4 regions of the Paenibacillus sp. y28 genome follow, and region 2 is predicted to be linked to each of the others. Evidence: riboswitches for the same ligand, from Rfam matches in the RefSeq annotation. Region 2 holds a riboswitch; each other region holds the start of a gene.

Region 1 (6,103 bases), on a different contig from region 2:
GGCGAATTGCTTTTTGTACGCCTTTTCCTAAGTTGCCATAACCTACAATGCCGACTTTAATGAGCTTTTGCAGAAAAAGTCCTCCTCGTTGTAAATTTAAAAAGGTTTGTCCCCTCTACATAGTATAAAGATGTTACGTGAAATGTAAACTCTGAGCCTGAAATCTATCTGCAATTCCGAAACCATTTTAGAAATTATTGTGAAAAATCATCCGCCGAACCGATAGTGAAATGCGCAGTTACGGAGGCCGGACTGCTCGTTCGGCAGCACCGAAGGCCGTTTTGAGGTGTTAGGCTGCAGGGATAGGACTTGCACTAATTATACAAAATTTAGATTTTTTCTTTGAAGACCTGCTGCGGATGTGTTTCAAAAATCGCGCGCCGGAGCTTTACCGATTCTTGCGAAGAACACTCGGCTAAGGTTCGCTGCTCCGCTAGTGGCGCTGCTTGCGGAATTGCTCCGGGGTCAGCAGGACGGAGCTCCAGTGCTTGACGAGCAGGCCAAGCTCCTCCGGGACGAGCTGCAGCTCGGTGCCGAAGTCGATCTCCTCCTCCGCGTACAGCTCCTGAAGTGCAGGCTGGCGGACCTGGATTATCGTCACGCCGGAGCCCTGTTGCAGCTGGAAGTGGTGTGATTCGCCGGGATATTGGATTCGGGACTGTCCGGGCCCGAGCAGCATCGGTGTATGCTGGGCCGTGAAGTGGCAGCTTCCCCGCATCGGGCCGGGCAAGGTGGGAACCATAGCAGGCCTGTTTTTCGGCTTGTCGTTCGGTTTGGCCGGCATCGGGTCGGTCCTGCTTGGCTGGCTTATTGACTTGACCAGCGTCGCTGCGGTGGTGCGTGTGTGCGCCTTCTTGCCGCTGCTCGGCGCGGTGGCGTTTCTGCTGCCGAAGCATGTCCGGAAGCAATAAGCCGGGAGTACGGGGGGGGGGAGCCACGGATTTGAGCTTGTTAGGGGCAGGGTCCTGTTAGGTGTACAACGGGTCGGTCCTGCTTGGCTGCGCGGGCAAGCGGTTGATGCTGGTCTCAGACTGCCTGAGCTGTGGCCGGATGACCGCCGTCCTGCAGCCAAACGCCGCGCGCTTGGAACTGCGCGCGGCTCGGGAACTGGCACATCACGTAACAGTCCCGCGGGCGTGGTTGCGCCCGTAATCCCTGCAGCCGTCCCGGACCAAATCGCAGACAACACAACAAAGAGGAAGGCCGCGGCTGAATGCGCGGCGCTTCCTCTTTGTTTATATTCTGGTGTAAGCCGGAGCAGACAAGAGCGTCCCGGCAATTCGGGCTTAGCGGAGCCGGCCCAGACGGAAATCCAGCCGGGCGGCAACGCCCGCAGGATTGGAAGGCGAACGGGCGCCGCCGAAGTTGAAGGCAATAATGACAATGTCATTGCGTCCTCTGCGAACGAAGCCGCGAATGTTAAAGGAGCGTCCGGGATTGAAGAAGGAGGGCGTGTTTTGCGGACCGTCAAATAACAGCGGCACGCCGTTAATAATGACAACGGCATAGTTGTCAACGGATAAAAATAACGATGCGCTCAGAATCGATCTTCCCGGGGACAAGGTAAACCGCCGGGAAATAATGGCGTTCTCGCTGCTCAAGTTGCCGGAGTACCATACGTAGCTGGCGCCAGGCACATCCACCCATGCGGGATCGCGCGCGATAACCTGCGCATTGAACCAGGAGTTGTTCGTGCCGATGGATACGTTACGCTGGTTAATCAGCACTGGAGTGAGATTTCGCTTCACCTGGGCTCTGTAGATAGCCATCGCTTTGGCGGTGGATATGCCTGCACTTCGGGGCAAACGAATCACTTTGGCGGGAATGGCTTTGCTTCGGCGTTTGACGCTGCTCATTCAATCATCTCCCTATGTTTATGAAATCTTGCATATTATCATATTCATAGCTTAGAGATTGGATAGGAATAGTCGTCCAAGGGGCTGCCGTTATAGTTAAAAAAGGCACCCGGCTTCCGGCCGGACACCCGCCAGAGGTACCTCATCCATTCAAAATGATAACGCCGAATCGCTTCATGCCGATTCAACGTCCTTTAATCCTGAGTGGAGGGCTGATACAATGCCGCAGAGAGATTACCGCAGGTGTTTATATACCTCGATCGCCCGGGCGCGCGAGGCCTTCAAGTCGACGATGGCCTGAGGGCGCGGCAGATGAATTTCTTTGTCGCTTAACATGCGGAGCTGCGGCAGCCAGCGCCGGATATAGGCTCCTGTCGGGTCGTGCGTCTGGGACTGGGTGACCGGATTCATAATGCGAAAGTATGGCGCGGCGTCAAAGCCCAGAGAAGCGGACCACAGCCAGCCGCCCCGGTTCAGCACACGGTCGTAGTCAGCCAGCTTCAGGCGGAAATATTGCTCGCCCAACGTGAAGGGACACAGCAAATTTTTGGTCAGAAACATTGCGGTTATCATGCGCAGGCGATTCGGCATCCGCCCGGTCGTATGGAGCTCCGTCATGGCGGCGTCAATGATCGGGATGCCGGTTTCGCCGCATTGCCAAGCCTCAAGGAACCGGTCGCTAAGCAGCGACAAATCCAACTGCTCCTCGTAGCGAAAGAAGCTTTCGTCATGCCGGGCCTGATACAGGTAAAAATCACGCCAGGCCAGCTGCCGCCGCCAGACTTCCCCGACAGGAGAGGCGGTAACCGAAGCATAGGCTTGACGGATGGAGAGCGCGCCGCAGTTCAGGTGGCGGCTAATGCCGCTCGTGCCTTCCAGCGCATAACGGTCACGGGTATCGGCATAAGCAGCCAGACCGCCGTTAAGGAAATGCTGCAGCGCCTCGGCAGGATGCTCCTCTTCACCGGCAGCACGCCAGTCGAACGGAGGGGCCAGGCGCTGCAGCAGCTCATCGTCTAGCTCATCGGACTTGACGATGCTCAGCTGTGAGACGCTGGCCGGATAAGGAGCGGGGGCGTACAAGGCCAGGAAGCTGCTCCATTTTTGATAATACGGTGTGAATACCTTATAAGGGGTTGTCTTGCCGCCCCGGGCGGCGTAGGCCTGGAATTCGTCCACGTCGGCCAGAGGACCCTCGTCGAATGTGACGACCGGCAGGCCAAGCTGATCGGCGGCAAGCCTGATCCGTTCATCGCGCTGGAGAGCATACGGCGTTACGTCACGGTGCAGGACAAGCTCCTCTATGGCAAGCCGGCGGCATAATTGCTCGGTCACCTCGGCGGGATCGCCATACAATACCGCCAAGTATCCGCCGAGCCGGCGGTACTCGGCTTCCAGCCGTGCGGCATGCCGAAGGAAGCTTCGGCCGCTGTGCTCCTCGGCCCGGCCTCCCGCCAGCAGCTGCGGATCCAGAATAAGCACGTGCAGGCTGGGCCGTCCGCGCCGGAGTATATATTCATAAGCGGGAAGATCCTCCGTCCGCAAGTCCTTGCGATGCAGAAACAGAATCATCAGGGGAGTCTCCTTTCTTATAAGAAAAGCCCGTTTCAGCGGCATTAATGCCACCGAAACAGGCTTGCTGTGGAAACGGTCGCTTCCACTTGTTGGGCGTTGCCAAGCCATAACAAAGAAGGCTTATTTGGCAGCGGCCGTCGTCTGCGGTTCCGTCGTTAGCTGTGTATACAGGTCATCCCAAAGGATGCGGCGCGCGCCAACATAGCGCTTGGCATAATACGCGTCACTCAAATTTGTCTTAATGATGCCCTTGTTGGTTGCGGAATGAGCGAATTCATTGTTGCCAACGTAAACGCCGACATGAGAAATGCTCTTTCCTGTGTTGGTGCTGGTGTCAAAGAAAACAAGATCTCCTTCACGGAGCTCATCCTTTTTGATCCAGTAGCCCTTGGTGTACTGGGAAGCAGATTGATGGGGCAGGTCGATGCCGAATTTAGCGAAAATAAACATCGTAAATCCGGAGCAGTCAAATCCGTCCTCATTCGTACCAGCCCATTTGTACGGGGTGCCCATCATTTCATTGACGGCTTCGTTCAATGGGGTTTCTGCATACGCGCTTCCAGCTTGTACAAGCATCAAAAAAACAAACCCGAGCAACAGAAGTGAAGCCTTCTTCAAAACTGTTACCCCTTCCTGTGCCTACGAGGTTAGCTAAGGGTTCGGTCGAAGGTTCCCTATGATCCCTCTGAGATTCGGAGATCAATTCACCCAAAACGGTTCCCCCGTTTTCCTTTCGGAAATTCGGCAATTTATTCTTTTTTTCAACTTGCCAGAGACTAGTATTCGACGTTCAATTTACAATTCCTTCTCATGTCACAATTTCGTAAAAAAAAACACCCTTCCACAGGATGATTCCTGCAGAAAAGTGCTTTGGTATAGTATTAAATACCTATTTTTTCCATCCAAACCCGATATTGGGAGGATGATTCCCAGAGAAATCCGAAGGCGTGTACGAGATGGAGAAGCTGGGCCAGAACGAATGCAGTCATGCCGGCCCACATTAGGGAAGCTCCTGTCAGTGTAATGAAAAGAAGAAGATATGCTGTCAGCACGATGAGGGAAGAAAGCACGAGAACATGACACGATTTAAGCAAAGTCTGCAGCATGCCCGGTATTCCCCCGCCGGTCAAGCGGTTCAGCCGCATCGCCTGGAACAAGGTACGCACCGCGTAGCCGTAAGCCCAATAGCCGATGACCCAGGGCAGCGGAGTGGTCCACTCCCAGCGGTAGATGGAGCCCGTATGCAGGGCCTCCTGGACGGAGGGCACAATCCAGATGAGCGGCAGCAGCGCCAACATGGTTTGCAGCGCGTAGTAGCCGTAATAGGCTTTGCCGAGCTGCCTCGCTCCCTGTACAAAACGATAGCCTGCATTGAGATCGGAATGATGCAGGGAGTAGAATGTGCCAGCCTCCAGCAGCGGAGTCAGTATCATCCGCAGTACGAGGATGCCGAGCAGCAGCCATAAATACGGGTGGGCGATGTCGGTCTTCAGCAGGGCGAACTGTCCTTCCGCCCAGAACAGGTCGCTGCTCTGCCGGGGCAAATCGGACCCGGGGTACCTGTGCAGCAGGGGGAGGATGACCGATTTCGCCATTTGCAGCAGGGAGAATCCCCACAGCCAGTGGTAAATGAACAGCACCAGAAGCAGGAAGGGCTGCCGCCAGGCAACCCGCCAGCCCTCCGTTACATAACGAAGCATATGCTTGCCTCCTACAGCGCAATCAGGCGCATCATAATTTCCAGTATCGAAGCGGTGCCCAGCTTCAGCCGTGAAGCCGATTCAGGCTGAATAGCTGCACGCATGAAATTGTTGATGTGTTTATTCTCCAGCACCTGCGTATACTGCGGATCGATGGCGGCCCATACCAGCGGGGCGGGATGCGTCAGGGAGATTTTGACCTCCATATCCTTGCCGTCCCATTCTTCCCGCCGTTCCGTTCCATCGGCAAAATGAAGCACGAAGGGAACGGGGCCATGATAGCCGCCCAGCCGCTTCAGCCATACGGCGTGCTCGTATACGTCTGTCCCGTCTTGATTGACGCTGCGGCTCTGGATGCGGTCGACCGCATAATCCACCATCTCATTGCCGTAAACAAATTGGCGGAAAAATTCGTCCCACGGCTGCTTCGTGACATCCTCCAGCGTTTTTTTGAAATCCTCGCTTCCGGGATGGCGGAACTTCCAGCGTTGGAAATAGGTCTTTAATACCTTTTGCATCTGAGGACGGCCGATTTGCCGTTCGATGGCCGTCAGGATGAGCTTGGCCCGCGTGTAGACGTTCTCCGCATAAATGTCATGGGACCGGAAATGCCAGGACGGCTGGTTCAGCGGAGCAGGCGAAGTCATATAGCCCGCCTCGAGCGGCAGATTGGGCCTCAGCCCGTATTCGCTTTCCATCACACGGTCCTCGACATAGGAGGTGAAGCCTTCATCGAGCCAGGCCTCTTCAAATTCATTGGAAGCGACGATGCCGTACCAGTATTGATGTCCGATTTCGTGGACGACAACGCGTTCCAGCTCGAAATCCGGTGCCTCATCTCCGGCTCCCCAGGCGGTGACCAGGGTCGGATACTCCATGCCGCCGGCTCCGTTTCCTTCGGGAGGCGGGACTACGATAGACAGCGTCGAGTACGGATACGTGCCGTACCACTGGCTATAGCTGGAGATAGCT
Region 2 (6,103 bases):
TCGTCTCCTTCGTTTGAGAGTATCGTTAGTATGCCGCACGGTCGTTTCTTTTACTCCTGACGCCTGGCTGTCCTTGTCCGCCCGCTCCCATTGCTCTCTCGCATTCCGCCTGAAACGAAAAACAGAACCGGAAGCCGGCTCTGTTCTTCATGTATAGTCAATGCTGATGATACTTTGCTGCTTTATTGCTGTGCATACGTGATTCGGACCTCGCCCTCATTCTGGCAGACGGTCACTTCCACGGATTCGGTCAAAATGTCCGCATAGCTGTAGGACACCCGCTTAAATGCGTGCTGTTCTTCATCCAGCTTGACAATAAACACAGAAGGGTAGATTTCTTCCAACACACCGGTTCGTTCGATGGTCTTTCGGCGGCCACCGTTAGCACGTAACAAGATCTTCTGCCCGACATGGGCTTCCAAACTGCGTTTGATTTCCAACAGCGCATTTTTAGCCATTGTGTACTACCACCTCTTTCCTTGGTAATTATACCGCAATAGTGGTAGTATGTCAAATAAAGCTTAATATTATAGCAGGGGTACAAAGTTATTGTCAACGGTCTATCTTCACTAAAAAAAGCGTCCCGGCCATCCCGGGACACTTTCAAGCTCCTATTTGGCAATCACGCATCGGCTGTAGACTGCAAATGAGGATATCCCAAACGGTGAGTACCCTTGGTTTCAATGCCGCCCATGCCTTTGACGCCGCTTACGGTTTGATGGATAACATCCGGCAAATTAACCGTCTCTTTCACCGATGTAAACGCAGCCTTCGCTGCGACAGCGACCGGGTCCAGAGCGTGAATTAATATCCGGCCGGGCGAGCTTGCAAAATTAGCCCCCGCCTGCAAAAGCGCCTCGAAGTGGGACTGGCAGGCGCCGGCCACCACAACGAGTCCATCCCGGTCCCGCTCGTACTGGCGGGCAATCTGAACCGATTGCACGAAGTGAGCGGAATTTTTGTAGCTGTTCAAATCCGACGGATCGAGCGGCTCACGCTGCTTGAGCATTCCGTCATGCCCCGTCACCACCACAACATCCGGACGCACCTGCGGCAGCAGCCGCTGCAGAAGCGTAGGCATGTTCGTCTCCGTGACATACATGCCTTCAGCAGGGATATTCAGCTTGCCGTATACTGCCATGCTTTTTCGCAAATAGTTAGCGTCTCCATCCAGGTGAAGAATTTTGCCGGGCATATCAAAAAAAGCCTGCTGCCTGCGTCCTGAAGCCGGACTTGCGGCAGATTGCCGCCAGATACGCTCCCGCTGCGCGCGCACGGACTCGGTCAGACGATCCAGAACGCGCGCTTCCGACTCAGCCAGCTTATGGCTTATACGCATGTCCTGGACCGCTTGAATGTCGTGCAGCGGAGCATCCGCCAACAGACGGTATTGTATGCCTTTCAGCATGACGAAAGAACGTGCCAGCTGTTCGATTCGAAACAGCACGTCGCCGCCATAGGATTTTCGTACCACGAGGTCTCCGAGATTCATAAGCCAAATCCCCTCCTCGACTATCCTATGGTTAGTCTGGGCATTTGGTGCGGAGCAGCGCATTGCTGAGACGAGCAAATTCCTCCATCGACAGCGTCTCGCCGCGCCGCTGCGGCTCTATGGCATTATCCAGCAGCAAAGCCTCCCACTCCGGGCGGGCCATACGGCCGGGATACCGGTTCATCAGATTGTTTACAAGCGTCTTGCGGCGCTGTCCGAAGGCGGCTTGAACCACTTCAAAGAAATGCCCTTCATCCTCAACAGGAACCGGCGGCTCTTTGCGCAGTGAAAGCCGGATTACGGCAGAATCTACATTCGGCTGCGGAATAAAGACAGTTTTGGGCACAATCGTGACCACCGCAGGCTCACAGTAATATTGTACCGCGATACTCAGACTGCCGTAATCCTTCGTGCCGGGCTTGGCCGCCATGCGGTCGGCCACTTCTTTTTGAATCATCACCACGATATGCTCCAGCGGCAGACGTTCCTCCAGCAGCTTCATAATAATCGGCGTCGTGACATAGTACGGCAGATTCGCTACAACACTAATCCCCTCGCAGCGCGGAAACCGGGTGGCGAGTATTTCCTTCAAATCCAGCTTCAGCACATCCCCATGAATGACCTCTACATGAGAATAGCCGCCCAAGGTTTCCCCCAGAATGGGCAGCAGCCGCTGATCGATTTCAACGGCAACGACTTTCCCCGCCGTTTTGGCCAGCTGCTCCGTCAGCGCACCGATGCCCGGTCCGATTTCCAGCGCCCCCCGGCTTGCATCCAGTCCGGCCGCGGAAACAATTTTGCCCAAAATGTTCAAATCGATCAGAAAGTTTTGTCCCAGGCTTTTCTTGAGCGAGAAGCCGTATTTATTAATGATTTCCTTTGTGCGCACCGGGGTAGCAATATCTTTGCCGGTCCGTGTAAGTTCATTCGAATTCATTTATAACCCTTTCCCGCGCACATACGCCAGCGCCGCTTCAAATTCCTCACGTGTAATCCGGAAAGCCCGGCAGCGTTTATACAGCTGCTTCCCATTAGCATACCCGATACCGAGCCGTTTGCCCAGCTCCAGCCGCCGTTCAGATGCATGAGGATGGGTAATTAGTCCCGCCGCTATCAGGTCGGCCATCGTCACATCGTCGTAGGTCTCCTCGCCCTCAGGAAGCTCTGTACGTACTCTGGACAGCGCTTTGCGAATGGCCTCAGGGGAAGCATTCTCCACGCCGAGATCGCCCTTGCGCCGGGCCTCCTCCTGCGTCAGAAAGGCATGCTTACAGCCGGGTACCCGGGCGGAGATGATTTTGCGGATACGCTCCCCCGGATGATCGGGGTCCGTAAAAACGATAACGCCCCTCCTAGCCTGAGCCAGCTCGATTTGACGCAAGATGTCCTCGTTTATCGCGGACCCGCCGGTTTCAATTGTTTCGGCCCGCACAGCTCGCTGGATGGCCGCTGTATCATCCCGGCCCTCCACGACAATAATTTCTTTAATCATACTGCAACCCTTTCCGGCCTTTTGGCGTCTAATATTCAACCTGAATCCAGAAAAAAGAAGAGGCAGCATGCCTCCTCTTTCCATCCTAACACCTATTAATTCACAGCCGGCTTATCCTTACCAATAATGTATACTTTATAGCCGCGTTTTAACCCAAAACGCTGCGCATAGCTTTCATTCTCGAAGTAAATATCGATGGTATTGCCTTTCACAGCACTTCCGGTATCCTCCGCCCTGCGGAAGCCAATGCCCTCAATATACACCCACCAGCCCATCGGAACTACCTTCGGATCAACAGCGATCGTACGGCCCTCCATTGCACGGGAGCCTGAAGCCGTCATTCCATAGCCCGGATGATCCGGCCCTTTGCCGGTCGAAGCCACGCCTGCCGAATAAGCCGTCACTGTCACATTGTTCAGGATCTGCTTATAGCCGAACGTAACACCGCTTTTCGTCACTTCATCCACACTCGGAGAGCTTGCCGACAAAGCCACCACTGGATTTTTGCTTCCAATAGCCACAATTTTGCTGACACTCTCCGTCTGGACATTCTCATCTACAATGGCTTCCGACACAAGCGTCCCGTCCTCGAACGTCTTCTCGACGATCTTGGTCAGCGCACCTTCCTTGCCTTCCTGCACAGTCTGCTCCTTGCCTTTTAACAGGTTCGGATCGTTTTTCTTAACCACTTCGAACGGAATGGGTTCCGTTGTCTCCTCTTGCTGCTTGGTAACCCGTACGACCTTGACTTCACCGTCCGGCGTAATGGCTGAATCAGCCTCAGGCGTAACCTTATCCAGTTCGCCCAACGATATATTTAACTCTTGCAATGCACTTCCGACTGTTTTTCCTGTAGTGTACAGGGTTTCCGTCTTCCCATCGGCTGTCAGACGAATTGGCGCAGCCTTTTCAATGACGATGCGATCCCCGTTCTTCAACACGGTGTCGAGCGGCATCGAAAGCCGGTCATATTGTCCGACAGATATAGCTTGTTCATCCAGCAGGCGTTTCAGGGCATATTGCTTCGTTTTCACTTGCTTTTCTTGCCCATCCACTACTACGGATACGCTCTTGGTAGCCGTACCGTACAACAACATCAAAAACATGAAAGTCAAAGCGAAAGAAAATAAGGCTACACTTGCAATCAATCGCTTGTTTTCACGCTTCCATCGCAATGCGAAGGACATGCTGGATGATCGTTTCCCATGGGTCTCCTTATCGGGGATAATGCCCATTTCTTCGGTCCTCCTCCATAGCCCCGCCGTCAACTGTCAAGCATGATTAGAATTGACGCGACTATAAAATGGTTTAGTTTATGTTTCTTCCACGCCGCTGCAAGAGCCGACATGGCCGCTTCCGCCTCGCGTTGTTCCCCTCCTTGCCTACTTATTTTTCTTTGAGATCCGCTGATGAGAGAATTGTATGAGAGCGAGTGCCCGAATATCCCTAGGAGTTCAACATAAAAAGCCCGATAAAGAGGAACTCTTCATCGCGGCTTGTGATTGTAGGTGTGTAATTAGCAGAATAATCGACGCCCGACAAGTTTCCTCTCTCATCACGCTTACGAGGTTAGCTGACGGATTCGGACGAGAGAGTCGCCCTATTCGCGTTCCGCTGCCCTACATGCAACAGCCTACCGCGAAATTCACCCCATTTGACGCTTGCAGTATGTAAGTCCTTGGACGCCGCATGCAAACGTTGGTTCCCCCGTTCTCCTGTTTGAACATTCGCGGCTTCTTAGACCGGATCATTCAAGGAAACTCAGCGAGTTTGGAAAATCGGTAAATTATTAAGTTTTATGAACAGTATATTACCTTCATCTTGGCAACCTGTAAAGCAGATGAAGGCCTATTTTCAGGCAAAAATAGTGAAATTCAGGCCTTTCAATAAATAAACCACCTGATTATCTACTTATTTCTTGCGTTTTTAGCATTACAAACAGCTTTTAAATGGAAAACAGCAAAATCACACGATTATGGAACCTAGGCAGGGCCAGGTTTACAAGCTTCAACAATGGTCCCCGAATTCGCCGAATTTCAACAGTTTGACTGCATTGTCCGTGGTAATCCGAGCCAATTCCTCCACCGATATTCCCTTGATTTCAGCGGCTGCTTCCGCAACGAGTCGAACATAGGCAGATTCATTCCGTTTTCCCCGGAAAGGATGTGGTGTAAGGTAAGGGGAATCCGTTTCAATCAGCAGGCGATCCAGCGGAACCTTGGCCAGCACTTCTTTGGGCTGAACAGCGTTTTTGAATGTAATCGGACCGCCGAAGGAGATGTGAAAATTCATGTCCAGGCACTGCTTGGCCGTCTCCCAGCTTCCGGAGAAGCAGTGCATAATTCCGCCGACCTCGGACGCCTGTTCTTCTTTTAGCACCTTAACAATATCGTGATGGGCATCCCGGTTATGAATGACAATCGGCAGACCGACCTTGCGGGCAAGCCGAATCTGCTCCCGGAATACACGATCCTGCACCTCCTTAGGGGAGGTATCCCAATAATAATCCAGCCCGATCTCTCCGATCGCGACCACCTTCTTATGCGAACACAGCTGCTCCAGCCATTCCAAATCGCCGGGCTCCATCGTAATCGCGTCCTGCGGATGCCAGCCGACCGTTGTATAGATAAAATCATATTTCTCCGCCAGCGCAATCGAGCTCGGTATCGTCTCCCGGTTGAACCCGACATTCACCATCCGCGTCACCCCCTGATCCAGGGCGCGCTGTATTACCGCTTCACGATCCTCATCAAACTGCACAACATTCAAGTGGGTATGTGTATCTGTCAGCATGACCTTCATCCTCGCTTATGAATCATCATTTTTTTCTGCCGTTCCGGTCCCAACTGTTCACAGCTTTAGCTCTCCCATTACATCGCCGGGATAATACAAATGGTGCCGTCCCAGATGGATGCCGCTAATCGATCGCACGATTTCGGAGCGTAGCGATATTTCGACAAGCTCGTCCTTCTCATTCAACAGCAATATCGGAAGCTTCTTCTCGTCCGCGTCTCCCGGACGGTACACATCATACGGCAAGTCCGAAGCAAAGTCGAGCTCCAGGTAATAATCCGGGTCCGCGCCAGCGGCCCTCATCTCGCACCGAAGCTGCTCTATGC
Region 3 (6,103 bases), on a different contig from region 2:
CAGCGCGTCTCCGCTGGACCGGTCTGTGCCGATGCACAAAAACTGCAGCGCATCCAGTCCTGCGCCCCCTTCCCGGACGGTTTCCAAAAAAGCGGCCAGCTGCTCTCCCGTAATGTTCCTCCGGTACCTGCCTTGTTCCTTCAAACGGACTTCTCCCCCTTCTTTTTCTGTGTTGCCTGACGGCAGCTCTCCTTGTATTTTATATTGCCCGTTAAAAAAGGTACAATATAGCCACATCCATTCCGATATAAAATGTATGAAAAGGCTCACAATTGCCGGGAGGTGCGCGTATGTGGGTGACATGGATAAGCTGGGGAGCCGCTTCGCTGGCGCTGGTCACGCTGCTGTATTGGTTTTATATGCTATATGAGGTGACAAACGGTCTGCCCGCCATTGAGCCGCTGCCGGCTGCAACCGATGAGCCCGGATCGGGCGATTTGCCGCTTGTATCCATTATCGTGGCGGCAAAGGAGGAGGAATCGTCCATTGCCGAGACGGTGCGGCGGCTGGAAGCGCAGTCGTATCCGAAAATCGAGATTATCGCGGTTAATGACCGTTCGACGGATACGACCGGACTAAAGCTGAACGAGCTCAAAAAATGGACGGAGCAGAAGGAATCTACCGGGCTGCGGATGCGAATTATTCATATCACGTCACTGCCCAAAGGCTGGATCGGCAAAAATCACGCCTTGTATCAAGGCTATCTGCAAGCCAAAGGAAAGTATCTGCTGTTTGCCGACGCGGATGTCAACCTTCAGCCGGATGCGATTCGCGACGCTGTTGCATATATGCAGCAGCATGAGACGGACCATCTAACCCTGGCCCCGACCATCAAGACAGGAGATTGGATGCTGAAGCAATTTGTGTCGTTTTTCTTCTTTACGTTTTTTATGTTTTTCCGTCCGTGGCGGGCCAACCGGGACAAGCAGCGCCGCTTCGGCATCGGCATCGGCGCCTTTAATTTAATCCGCCGTGATGCCTATGAGCGGATTGGCACACACCGGGCCTTCGCTATGCGTCCGGACGATGATCTCCAGCTCGGCATGCAGGTGAAGCGCAGCGGGCTGCGGCAGCGGTTCCTGCTCGGGCTTGACAGCGCCGAGGTCGAATGGTATCCGAATATCAGCAAGGCGATTACAGGCCTGGAGAAAAATTTGTTCTCCGGCTTCGATTACCGGCTCGGTTATGCACTGCTGGGCATCCTTTTGCAGCTGCTCTTTTTCGTTTTTCCTTTCGCCGGCATCTGGATCGCATATTGGTTCGGAGGACCTTGGGTATCTGCCGCGTATTTGGCCAGCATCGCAATCATGCTTAGTTTATATGCCGTCTTTATCCGCAAGCTTTCCCGCAGCTCCGGCATCGAAGCGCCGTTCTTGCCGCTGGCCGCGCTGGTGATGGCATATACGTTTATCCGGGCGGTGTTCCTGACCCTGCGCAGGGGCGGCATTACCTGGAGAGGGACGTTTTATTCGCTGGAGGAGCTGAAATTTCTAAGCAAAAAATGGTAAGTGCAGAGTACAGGCCCTTCTCCGCAGCGGAGGATGGCCTGTTCTGTTTGACGGCCGAACGGCCGCTGCCCTGCAAGGAACCGAGCCGCTGGAGCTTCCTCGCTACGCATCCTGTCATTCCAGGCATCATCCCCCCGGCTGTCGCATAACCCTTGTTAAAAGTGCGGGAAAGCAGATGTAATATACCATCACAAATTTTGATACAAAACTTGACTTTTCTGAACATTCGATTTATTATAACCATACGCTTAGTTTCCGGCTGCCATACCGGAAAGCGGGGGAACCAGTTTTTTTGGGGCGAAGCATTTATTGATTTGAATGCAGGGTACCATCTACCCGAGTCCGTCAGCTAACCTCGTCAGCAGAAGATGGGTCGTTTCTTTGCTTTTACATTTAAAGTAGAGTCTGGGCCCTAACCAGGGGTCTTTTTTGCGTTTATGGACCCTTGCCGGAACTGGCCGCTGCCCCCGCGCCTCACTGCTTCACTTTGGCCTGCGAAAACCAATCCGTGAAGGGAGACGGGAAATATGTTGAAAGCCATTATTTTTGATTTTGACGGAACGATTATCGACACTGAAACGGCGTGGTACGTTGCCTTTCGGGACGCCTACAAGACGTACGACGTCGATTTGACACTGGAGATGTACTCGCAGTGTATCGGAACGAGCCTGCACACCTTTAATCCCTACGAGTATTTAATCACCGAATTAAACCTGCCGATTGACCGGGAACAATTCAAATCATTTATTCACAAGCAGCACGATCTTCTGATGGAGAAAGAACAAATCCGGCCGGGAATACGCAGCTATCTCGATCAGGCTAAAGCCGCCGGACTCAAGATCGGTCTGGCCTCCAGCTCCTCCAGAGCCTGGGTGGACAAATACTTAGCACAGCTGGATCTTGACCGCTATTTTGATTGCATTCGTACTGCAGATAACGTCCAGCGTGTGAAGCCGGACCCCGAATTGTATCTCCAAGCCCTCCAATGCCTCGGTGTTGACGCAAATGAAGCCATCGCCGTCGAAGACTCTCCCAATGGAGCCAAAGCCGCCGAAGCCGCCGGAATGGACTGCATTATTATTCCGAACGGAATTACAAAGCACCTTCCTTTCGGTAAATCGCGCTTTCGTCTTGACGCCTTAAGCGATCTGGATTTCGAGATGATGCTGGAAACCGCCGCCGGCCGGTAAAGCATCCGTTCATCGGTCCGCCGCTCCTAAGGACATGATAACGTTCAGGAGCCGGATTCGATCTGTGTTCATAGGCAGGAGAATGAGCTTTTCAAATCCAACGGAGAGCAGGCCGATATTCTTATAAAAAACAGCCGATTGAAATCAGGATTGATCTTGGATTTATTTTCAGAATATTCAGATAAATATATCAAACGGTGCACATAAGGAGTGGAATTGCAATCCGAGAGGAGAGATGACCATTGAACCCTTTATTTAAAGAACAAACTCCGAGAAAAGCTGTACACTTCGGGGCGGGAAACATCGGCAGGGGCTTTATCGGGCTGATGCTGTCCCGTTCCGGATACGAGGTTTGTTTTGTAGCCCGGAATAAAGAGCAAGTGGCGCTCCTGCAGCAGGAACAACAATATACCGTCACCCTGGCGAATGAAGCCGAAGATACCGCCATTGTCAAAAATATAACCGCCGTCCACGTTCAAAACGATGAAGCTCTCATGGAGAACATCGCCACAGCCGATTTAATTACGACTGCGGTCGGCACAGCCTCCCTGCCCCATATCGCTGAGGCTATCGCGCAGGGCATTGAACGGCGCCTGGAAGAAAATGTGCGCCCCCTGCATGTCATTGCATGCGAGAACGCGGTCGGCGGCAGCTCGCAGCTTAAAAAATGGGTATATACGTATTTGAAGCCGGAAACACATGCGGCGGCAGAGCGCTATGTCTCGTTTCCGAATACCAGTGTAGACCGGATTGTTCCGGTTCAGCCGCCGGGCGATCCGCTGACGGTTAAGGTCGAGCCGTTCTACGAGTGGATTATTCACCGGGCGGAGCTGAAAAAGGGCTTCCAGGAAATCAAAGGCGTGCGGTACGTGGACTCGCTTGAGCCGTTCGTGGAGCGGAAGCTGTTCACCGTCAATACCGGGCATTGCACTGCTGCGTACTACGGTTATCTGGCGGGGTACCAGACCATTCAACAAGCAATGAAGGATGCGCGAATTCGGGAAAAGGTCCGGCAAGTGCTGCACGAAACGGGCAGTCTGCTGGTTCATAAATATGAGTTGGATGAACAGGAGCATACCCAGTACATTCATAAAACGCTAGAGCGGTTTGCAAATCCCGGCTTAACCGACAAAATCGTCCGGGTCGGCCGCTCCCCGCTCCGCAAGCTGTCCATGAATGACCGCCTGGTTCGTCCTGCCCTTCAAGCCTGCAGATACGGTATAGAGGCGCCTCATCTGGCTTCGGCCATCGCGGCGGCCCTGCTGTTCGATTACGCCAAGGACCCGGAGGCCGTCAAGCTGCAGGCATTTCTCCGTCAGGAAGGCATCGGCCCCTTTATCACCCGCCATATGGGCATCCCTGAAGTATACCGCCTGCATAGGCAGATTACCGCCGGCTACGATAATTTAAGGCAGCGGCGGCCCCTGATCGGCACCATGTAACCGCCCGCGATCCATCCGGACTATATCCACTCATGCAGCAATTCCCCGTACATACAAGCGGGCTTGGATGAGCTGCTTTGGTTTCCGTGGAGCTATTTCCCATCTAGCTGGCCCCTGTAATGCGACGCCACACGGCGCCCTTCAAGCGGGCATACACTGCGGCCCCGCAACAAATACACCTCCCGCTCCGGCAAGCCTATTACGGCCTTCCGGGACGGGAGGTGTTTCCATTCAATATGAACTTAGCTTGCCGTTTGAACGGCTTTCTCTTCCATGTGCTTCATCCGAGCGAATGGCCTGGCCTGAGGCTGCTCATTATCTGATCAGCCTCAGGCATACACCCTATGTAATCTGAACCCAGCTCCAAGACCGGCTAATCGGCTGGCCCAGGTTATGCCTTACGCAAGCTGCGGAGCTCGTCGCAGAGCGCCTCGATTTCGCTGATGCTGAATTGGCTTCGGCTCATGACATGGTTGTGAATGTCCTTGATGTCTTCAAAGCGGCTCTCATCCAATGTTTCGGCTTTGATGGATGCAGCGGTGACGACTTTGAGCTTTGCCTTAATGTCTTCTACCATGCGGGCAATATCGGCGACACGATCCGTTAAATGCACAAGGCTCACCCTTTCTGTGCTTTTGTTTCCCCATTGTAACATGAAGCCGGGAGGAACACACCTTATCGGCTTATATTTTTTCAAATAAATTTTGGAAAAACCGATTGACAGAAGCCCCCCTCAAACAGGACTTGTCCCTTTCCGGAAGCCGGACCACCCGCTGGAGGCCGGTTGAATCAATACGTTAATTTTACGATGCGGGTAGCATCATCATAGTCTACCTTCGCTCCCAGCACTTCTGCCAGCAAACGGACCGGCACCATCGTGTTCTCCCCAATCAGCCTGGCCGGCGTTGTGGTGGAGCGGCGTTCGCCGTTCATGGCATACTGGTCCTGTTCTGTAAACAAGGTGACCTTCAAGCTGCCTTTCGTATACACGGCGGCACGCTGCTGCTCATCCCATTCCACCTGGGCGCCCAGCGCTGCGGCCAAATCGCGGACATACAGGAACGAGGAGCCGTCCACCATTTCCGGCTGACGCTTCATCGGGAAATCAACGCCATCCACCTGATAGCTGGCGGCCTCCAGGCCGAAGCTGGCAACCCGCTGGACCGTTCCCCCGGTCCCGATTGATTTCTTATACCGCTCCGCATGTTGATGCAATATTGCTTTGCCCAGCCCTTCGACAGGCTCAGTGGTGAAGTCCCATTCTTTGATGTCCTCTTGCGAAGTGCCGTCCTTTTTAACCACTTGCAGCCAGAGCTTGGCATGATAGCTTGTATCCAGCTGTAAAGGCTCGATAGGCATCATGATTACCGAAGCCGTCAGGCTGTCATCATTGACCGGATCATTGGCAAGCACCTTAACCGGCTGGTTGGTGCGTGTATTTGTTAATTCAGATTTGAGCAGCTTTACCGTTTCAATGTCTTGTCCTGTGTAATTGGCCATCATCGGATAACCGATAGGATAATCGGCTTGGGGGTACATGCGGATCGGGTCAGGTGTCTCATGACCATAAAACGAAGTCGGCACATAACGGTCCCCGGCGGCAGGAGATACTACAAGCTGGGTGGATTTCCCGGACTTCAAGCCGAATTCGATGATCGTATAATCTCCTGCCTTGGCAATTCCGATTTCCTCTGTAGCCGGATCCAGAAAGGGCGTACGGTGATACGGAGCATCAAACAGCGCATCAATTGCCTCCGTAATGGACCCCCCCTTTAAATATGCGGCATCCTCTCCGATGCTTGACAGAAAACCGTAATAAACACTCCGTTCTCCCGGGGTCGCGCCTACAAACTCCGGCTTCCCTTTTTCCTCCAGGTGCAGGTTAGCCTCACTGCCTTTGCCTTGCCCCACCTTATTTCGATCCAAATATTTCGCATGGGCCGAAGCGATTGCATTCAATTGG
Region 4 (6,103 bases), on a different contig from region 2:
TTTCCATCGAATGAATGACATAGCTGGAAAAAATCCGGTTCGCCTTCTCGGTTTCCTTGATGGAAACCTCGCTCATCATGGACACAAATATAAAAATGATAACGCTTACAGTAATGAGTAGAACCGGGAAGTAGGACAGCAGCAGACGGTTATACCATGTTTTTTTCATGCGCATCGTTGCTCCTCATAGATAGCTTGCCGACCCAGCAGGCCAAGTCAAAGGTAAAGCGGTTTACCTATTCATATTATATCGTGTTCCCTCGAATGTTCAACCGATATTATTTCCAGAAACAGATGCGCTAAATCAATGTATTCTCTCAGGACGGGAGATAAAATTGGAAAACGGCCGTCCCGAAGCTTCATCGCTGCAGGACTGCCGTTCCGGGTCATTCACTGGAGCCGGGCCAATATTCATTGCATGGCTGTGCCCGTCAAGGCTTTACAGCCTCCGGAAAGTCCATCATTTTCCAATCCAAGCATCATACCTGCGGCAAATCAGGAATTTGCCAGTCGATCGGCTCGCTGCCGATTTCCTGCAGATAGGCATTTGCCCTTGAATACGGGCGGCTGCCGAAAAAGCCTCTGCTGGCCGACAGCGGGCTCGGGTGAACGGAAGAAATAATAAAATGGCGGCCGGCATCAATGAGCTCCCGCTTCTGCAGCGCATGATTGCCCCATAAAATAAACACAATCGGCTTGGCCCGCCGGTTCAGGCACGCAATAATCTCATTGGTGAACATTTCCCAGCCCTTGCCCTTATGCGAATTCGCCTGGCCGGAACGGACCGTCAGGACTGTATTCAGCAGCAGCACGCCCTGCTTGGCCCAATGCACCAGGTAGCCATGGTTCGGTATTGTGCAGCCGAGATCCTGCTGCAGCTCCTTGTACATGTTGCGCAGCGAGGGCGGAATATCCACACCGGGCTTCACGGAGAAGCTCAGCCCATGCGCCTGGCCCGGGCCATGATACGGGTCTTGTCCGAGAATAACGACCTTGACATCCTCATAGGGGGTTAAGTGAAGAGCGGAATAAATATCATACATGTCCGGGTGGATGGGACCGCTCCCGTACTCTTTTTTCAAAAACTCACGCAGCTTGATGTAATAAGGCTTGGAGAACTCCGCATTGAGCAGCGGCGCCCAATCATTGTTTAAGATGGCTGTCATTCCTTCACTGTTCCTCCTGTTCCAGTCTTCTGCCGGGTTCCGAAGCAAGCTGAACGAAGGCTTATCCGCTATTGCCGTTCCGGTGTTTCTCGGGATTCCCTTTGTTCAGCCTGTGTAGTTCGATTATATCCCGAATGGGATAAAGCCGCTACCTCCGTTCGGCCTAGAGCCCGCCGCCGCTTCCCGGCTGACCGCAGCCAAATGTTTTAATTTTCAAAATATTTCATTGACTTCTCAGGTACACTCCGCTACACTAACACTACGCTTAATTTCCGGCCTTGCTCCGGAAAGCGGGGGAACCAATGTTTTTGGGGCGAATCGAGTGCTCTTCCAGGCACCGTAGGGAACCATCTTTCCCGAGTCCGTCAGCTAACCTCGTCAGCAGGAGATGGGTCAATTGAAGGAGTCTGCAATGATTGACCCGTATAGGGTCTTTTTGTGCTTTTTTTGGCCCTTGCTGGCAGAGGTGGCGATAGCCCTGCGTGTGGGGGCTCTTTGCCATTCGCTGTATTTTTGAAGAAAAGGAGGTTGAGAAGTGCCGGTTCCGCACACCCCGCATCCGTATCTGACGGCGCTCACGCGTACGAATGAACCCATGAGGAGGAATGCATAATGCCGCAGCCAAAGTACATCACGGATATTGGTAAAATTACAGCTATTCCGAGTGAAGAACGGAAGCAGCTGATGCAAATTACGGACAAATTCGTATTCCGCGTCAACGACTATTACTTGAACCTTATTCACTGGGACGACCCGGACGATCCGATTCGCAAGCTCGTTATTCCGAACAAGGGCGAGCTGCTGGAATACGGCCGCTGGGACGCTTCGGACGAGGATACAAACTATGTCGTGCCCGGCTGTCAGCACAAATACCGGACCACCGCGCTGCTCATCGTCTCGGAGGTTTGCGGCGCGTACTGCCGCTACTGCTTCCGCAAGCGCCTGTTCCGCAACGATGTGAAGGAGGCCGTGCCGGATATGGAGCCGGGTCTGGACTATATTAGCCGTCACAAGGAAATCAGCAACGTGCTCTTGACCGGCGGCGACAGCCTCATTCTCGGCACACCGAAGATACGCGCCATTCTGGAGCGGCTGCGCCAATTGGAGCATGTTAACATCATCCGCTTCGGCTCCAAGCTGCCTGTATTTAATCCGATGCGCATCTATGAGGATGAAGCGCTGCTTCAGACGATTTCCGAGTTCTCCACGGCAGAGAAGCGCATCTACATCATGGCTCATATTAACCATCCGCGGGAAATTACCGCCGAAGCCCGGCGCGCCTTCGAGGCGCTGCATCAGGCCGGCGCCGTCGTCGTAAATCAGACGCCGATTCTGAAGGGCATCAATGATGATCCCGCCGTTCTTGGCGAGCTGCTGGATAAGCTGTCAACGGCGGGCGTAACCCCGTACTACTTCTTCATTAACCGACCGGTCGCCGGGAATTGCGATTTCGTTCTGCCGCTGGAGCAGGCATACCGCATCACCGAAGAAGCCAAAGCCCTGACCTCCGGGCTCGGCAAGCGTATTCGTCTCTCGATGAGCCATACGTCCGGCAAAATCGAAATTCTCGCCATCGAGGACGGCAAAGCGTACCTGAAGTACCACCAGTCCCGCGATGGCGATTACGGCAAATTCATGGTGCTGGATTGTCCAAAAACAGCGGCATGGTTCGATGATCTGCCGGGCAGCGAGCAGTATTGGAGCAAGCCGCACAAAAAACGTGCGGACATCGTCTCCGTCAACGAGCTGGAAGATTTGAGGCCGGTCGCGGAGCATTCCCGGATAACCGGATAACCGGATGATGACATGCAGACAGCGTTTGCTGATTCATTGAAAGCAGCTTCCCTCATAAGGACGGCCATGCCCGCGTTTTCCTCGCGGCATGGCCGTGTCCTGTTATTTTTGCTGATTATTGCCCTGCACTTTGCCGTACCAGTCCTGAACCCGTTTGGTTACGGCGTCGCCGCCTGATTTTTTCCATTTGTCCACATACTCGTCGAACTTGTCGATCGGCCACTCCCCAATTACAATCTTGGTCAAATATTCCTGGTACAGCTTGTGCGACTGAATGTCCGGGTATCCCTCGTACACCGAGCTCGGCATGCCGTCTCCGGCAATTCTGCGGGCATCCTTCATCCCTACGGCGAATATATCCTTCACCATCCGGGCATCCGCTTCGGAATACAGCTGTTCAATCCGCTTATCCATCGATTCCTTCGTCGTATAGTTCAGCATCCCCAGCGCCAGCGGCTTATCGTCCGTCTGGGGCAGCAGCTTCTTCTTGCCGCCGACAACCTCATGCTGCAGCCCTTCCAGCCCGAACAGCACAAACTCTTCATTAGCCGGGTCATAAAAGAAATCCAGCAGCCTGAGCGAGTGCGGCGCCTGCTTCTCGGCCGATTTCGGAATCAGCCATTCGGCTTCGCCGATGCTTTTCTGGGTTACAAATCCGGTAAAGCCATCCACCTTGGGCAGAGGGAGACCGGCAATATAAGCCTTGGGCGCTGTTTTGCGCATCGCGTCCACCTTATCCTTCAAGGAAGCCGGGAGATGATACCAGTTGCCCACGAGATTGTTGTTGATTTTGGCCTGCCAGACGTCGCCCTTGTTCAGGAATGTCTCGTTATCGAGCAGCTTCTTGGCATACAGCTCCCGCAGGAAGCCGATAGCGGCCTTCATATTGGCCGTCGTCCCCGCGTACCCGATTTTGCCCTCGTAGATGTCCCACTCCGGCTTCCCTTCCCACATCGCAACGCCATACATCGCAAACGTATGATCCATCCAGGTCCCGAGCTCGCGGCCTACCGTCGGAAGCTCATCGGCTTTTCCGTTCTCGTTGGGGTCCTGCTCCTTAAATGCCTTCAATAAGGCGATGTATTCCTCCTTCGTCCCCGGCATCGGCAGGTTCACTTTATCCATCCAGTCCTTGCGGATCATCGGCACCCGCTCCGGGATGAGGTACACCTTCGGAACATAGTAAATTTTGCCGTCCGGCGAGGCGGTTCGAACGACGTCCCACGCTTCCTTCGGTATCCGGCTCCATACATGCGGGGCATACTTCGGCAGCAAATCGTCGAGCGCCAGCGCCCCGCCCTGCTGAATGAGCGCCTGCTCGACACCGCCTACGGGCCGCATAATGTCAGGCAGATCGTTAGAGGCTATCAGGACATTGATATTTTGCGCCGGGTCCGCGCCAGGTGGCGTCGTTTCCAGCTTGTAGGAAACTCCGGTTTTCTCCGCCACGTACTTGACATGCGCATTGTTCGCGTCCGGCGTCGTGCCTTTGCCCAAATGAGTTTTGAGCACTCTTACAGTAACCGGTCCGCTGGCGCCCGCTTCTCCGCTCTCGCTGCCTTCTCCCTCCTTCGGTCCGCTGCAGCCAGCCAGCAGCATGACCAGCAGCCCGGCCACGAGGGGGATAAACCGTTTTTTCATATTCCGCGCCATCATTTAACCGCTCCTTCTCAGCATGTCGCTGTTGTTCTGAATTGTTGCAGAAAAAGCTGCCCTGCGGCTGGCTCCGTTTGCCGTGTTAAACCGGCTTTCGGCGCCTATCCTTTTACAGAGCCGAGCAGGGCTCCTTTCACGAAATATTTTTGCAAATACGGGTATACCAGCAAGATGGGAACAGTTGCAAAAATAATCGTCGCCGCCTTCAGGGTCGTCGCATTGAAGTCGAAGGCCCCTACCATCTGGTTGACAGGGAGAATCTCCTCTGTGTTAATCAAATATTCCCGCAGCTTCATCTGCAGCGGCCACAGCCCGGGATCGCGGATAAACAGCACCGCCCGCTGAAACGTATTCCAATACCCCACGGCATAAAACAAACTGACTGTAGCCAGCACCGGCTTGGACAACGGCAAATACATTTGAAACAAAATCCGGTAGTCGCTGCAGCCGTCTATCCGCGCCGAATCCTCCAGCTCTCCGGGAATGCCCATAAAAAATGTGCGGATGATAATCAGATTGAAGGTGCTGATTAGCCCCGGAAGGATAAGCGACCAAAGTGAGTTCAGCATGCCCAGCTCCCGAATCGTCAGAAAAAACGGAATCATCGGCGCATTAAAAATCATCGTAATAACAATAAACAGCATCACCTGCTTACGGATGAGAAACACCCTTTGCGCAAGCGGATAAGCGGTCAGCACCGTAAACAGCATACTGAGCAGCGTGCCAATCACCGTAATGTACACCGTCACGCCAAACGATGCCCACAAATCGCGCTTCTGCAAAATGTACGCCCAGGAGGCGGCCGTAAATTCGACCGGCAGCAGAAACACCTGCTTGGCATCAGCCGCATAAGGCGAGCTGAACGAGAGCGCCAGCATGTTGACCAGCGGCAGCAGCATCGTCAGGGACGCCGCTCCCAGCACCGCGTAATTGACCCAGGCAAACCCTTTTTCACCCCATGTCTGCTTCATTACCACAGCCCCTGTTCCATTTTTCTGGCAAACCGGTTGAAAATCCACAGCAGCGCAAACCCGATTACCGACTGAAATATGCCAATCGCGGTCGTTACGCTGTACTGCGCCTGCAGCACCCCGGCACGGAAGACGTAGGTTTCAATAATATCGCCGACGGAGTACGTCATCGGCGTCAGCAGGTTGTACAGCTGATCGAAGCCGAGCTCCAGGAAATTGCCAATGCGCAGCAGGAACAGCGTCAGGATCGTCGGGAACAGCGCCGGCAGCGTGATGTAGAAGGTCTGCTTCCAGCGCCCCGCCCCGTCGACAACGGCCGCCTCGTACAAATGCGGATTCACACCGGCCAGTGCCGCCAAATAAATGATGGTGCCCCAGCCGACCTCCTTCCAAATGCCGGAGATGACGACAATGGACCGGAAGAAGCGCTCCTGCTGCATAAACAGCACCGGCTCGAAGCCAAACCACCCGCGAATGACATTGACGATGCCCTGATTGGCCAGCAGCTCGAATACG

What was found. Region 2 has a riboswitch for cyclic di-AMP ahead of WBG83_RS18385 (ubiquitin-like domain-containing protein). Riboswitches for the same ligand answer to the same signal wherever they lie in the genome.
Region 1: it holds a riboswitch for cyclic di-AMP, as region 2 does, so the genes downstream of both, WBG83_RS11975 (C40 family peptidase) here and WBG83_RS18385 (ubiquitin-like domain-containing protein) in region 2, are expected to answer to the same signal.
Region 3: it holds a riboswitch for cyclic di-AMP, as region 2 does, so the genes downstream of both, WBG83_RS14430 (HAD family hydrolase) here and WBG83_RS18385 (ubiquitin-like domain-containing protein) in region 2, are expected to answer to the same signal.
Region 4: it holds a riboswitch for cyclic di-AMP, as region 2 does, so the genes downstream of both, WBG83_RS06750 (KamA family radical SAM protein) here and WBG83_RS18385 (ubiquitin-like domain-containing protein) in region 2, are expected to answer to the same signal.

The regions. Positions count from the first base shown of each region.
Region 1 covers NZ_JBBBNV010000012.1:103,978-110,080, forward strand. Annotated here, with positions in the region: gene WBG83_RS11950 (diaminopimelate dehydrogenase) at 1-73, opposite strand, end outside; gene WBG83_RS11955 (hypothetical protein) at 434-601, opposite strand; gene WBG83_RS11960 (hypothetical protein) at 696-911, shown strand; gene WBG83_RS11965 (hypothetical protein) at 1,287-1,856, opposite strand; gene WBG83_RS11970 (cryptochrome/photolyase family protein) at 2,091-3,428, opposite strand; gene WBG83_RS11975 (C40 family peptidase) at 3,552-4,049, opposite strand; cyclic di-AMP (ydaO/yuaA leader) riboswitch at 4,053-4,188, opposite strand; gene WBG83_RS11980 (hypothetical protein) at 4,313-5,131, opposite strand; gene WBG83_RS11985 (M1 family metallopeptidase) at 5,143-6,103, opposite strand, start outside.
Region 2 covers NZ_JBBBNV010000027.1:43,061-49,163, forward strand. Annotated here, with positions in the region: gene veg (biofilm formation stimulator Veg) at 183-458, opposite strand; gene yabG (sporulation peptidase YabG) at 623-1,492, opposite strand; gene rsmA (16S rRNA (adenine(1518)-N(6)/adenine(1519)-N(6))-dimethyltransferase RsmA) at 1,524-2,429, opposite strand; gene rnmV (ribonuclease M5) at 2,430-2,984, opposite strand; gene WBG83_RS18385 (ubiquitin-like domain-containing protein) at 3,080-4,219, opposite strand; cyclic di-AMP (ydaO/yuaA leader) riboswitch at 4,527-4,726, opposite strand; gene WBG83_RS18390 (TatD family hydrolase) at 4,992-5,777, opposite strand; gene WBG83_RS18395 (HD domain-containing protein) at 5,835-6,103, opposite strand, start outside.
Region 3 covers NZ_JBBBNV010000017.1:43,610-49,712, reverse strand. Annotated here, with positions in the region: gene yyaC (spore protease YyaC) at 1-144, opposite strand, end outside; gene WBG83_RS14435 (glycosyltransferase) at 291-1,508, shown strand; cyclic di-AMP (ydaO/yuaA leader) riboswitch at 1,744-1,885, shown strand; gene WBG83_RS14430 (HAD family hydrolase) at 2,036-2,698, shown strand; gene WBG83_RS14425 (mannitol-1-phosphate 5-dehydrogenase) at 2,941-4,140, shown strand; gene WBG83_RS14420 (DUF1128 domain-containing protein) at 4,532-4,753, opposite strand; gene WBG83_RS14415 (stalk domain-containing protein) at 4,930-6,103, opposite strand, start outside.
Region 4 covers NZ_JBBBNV010000005.1:76,037-82,139, reverse strand. Annotated here, with positions in the region: gene WBG83_RS06760 (helix-turn-helix domain-containing protein) at 1-169, opposite strand, end outside; gene WBG83_RS06755 (uracil-DNA glycosylase) at 480-1,166, opposite strand; cyclic di-AMP (ydaO/yuaA leader) riboswitch at 1,419-1,566, shown strand; gene WBG83_RS06750 (KamA family radical SAM protein) at 1,779-2,960, shown strand; gene WBG83_RS06745 (ABC transporter substrate-binding protein) at 3,063-4,613, opposite strand; gene WBG83_RS06740 (carbohydrate ABC transporter permease) at 4,718-5,587, opposite strand; gene WBG83_RS06735 (ABC transporter permease) at 5,587-6,103, opposite strand, start outside.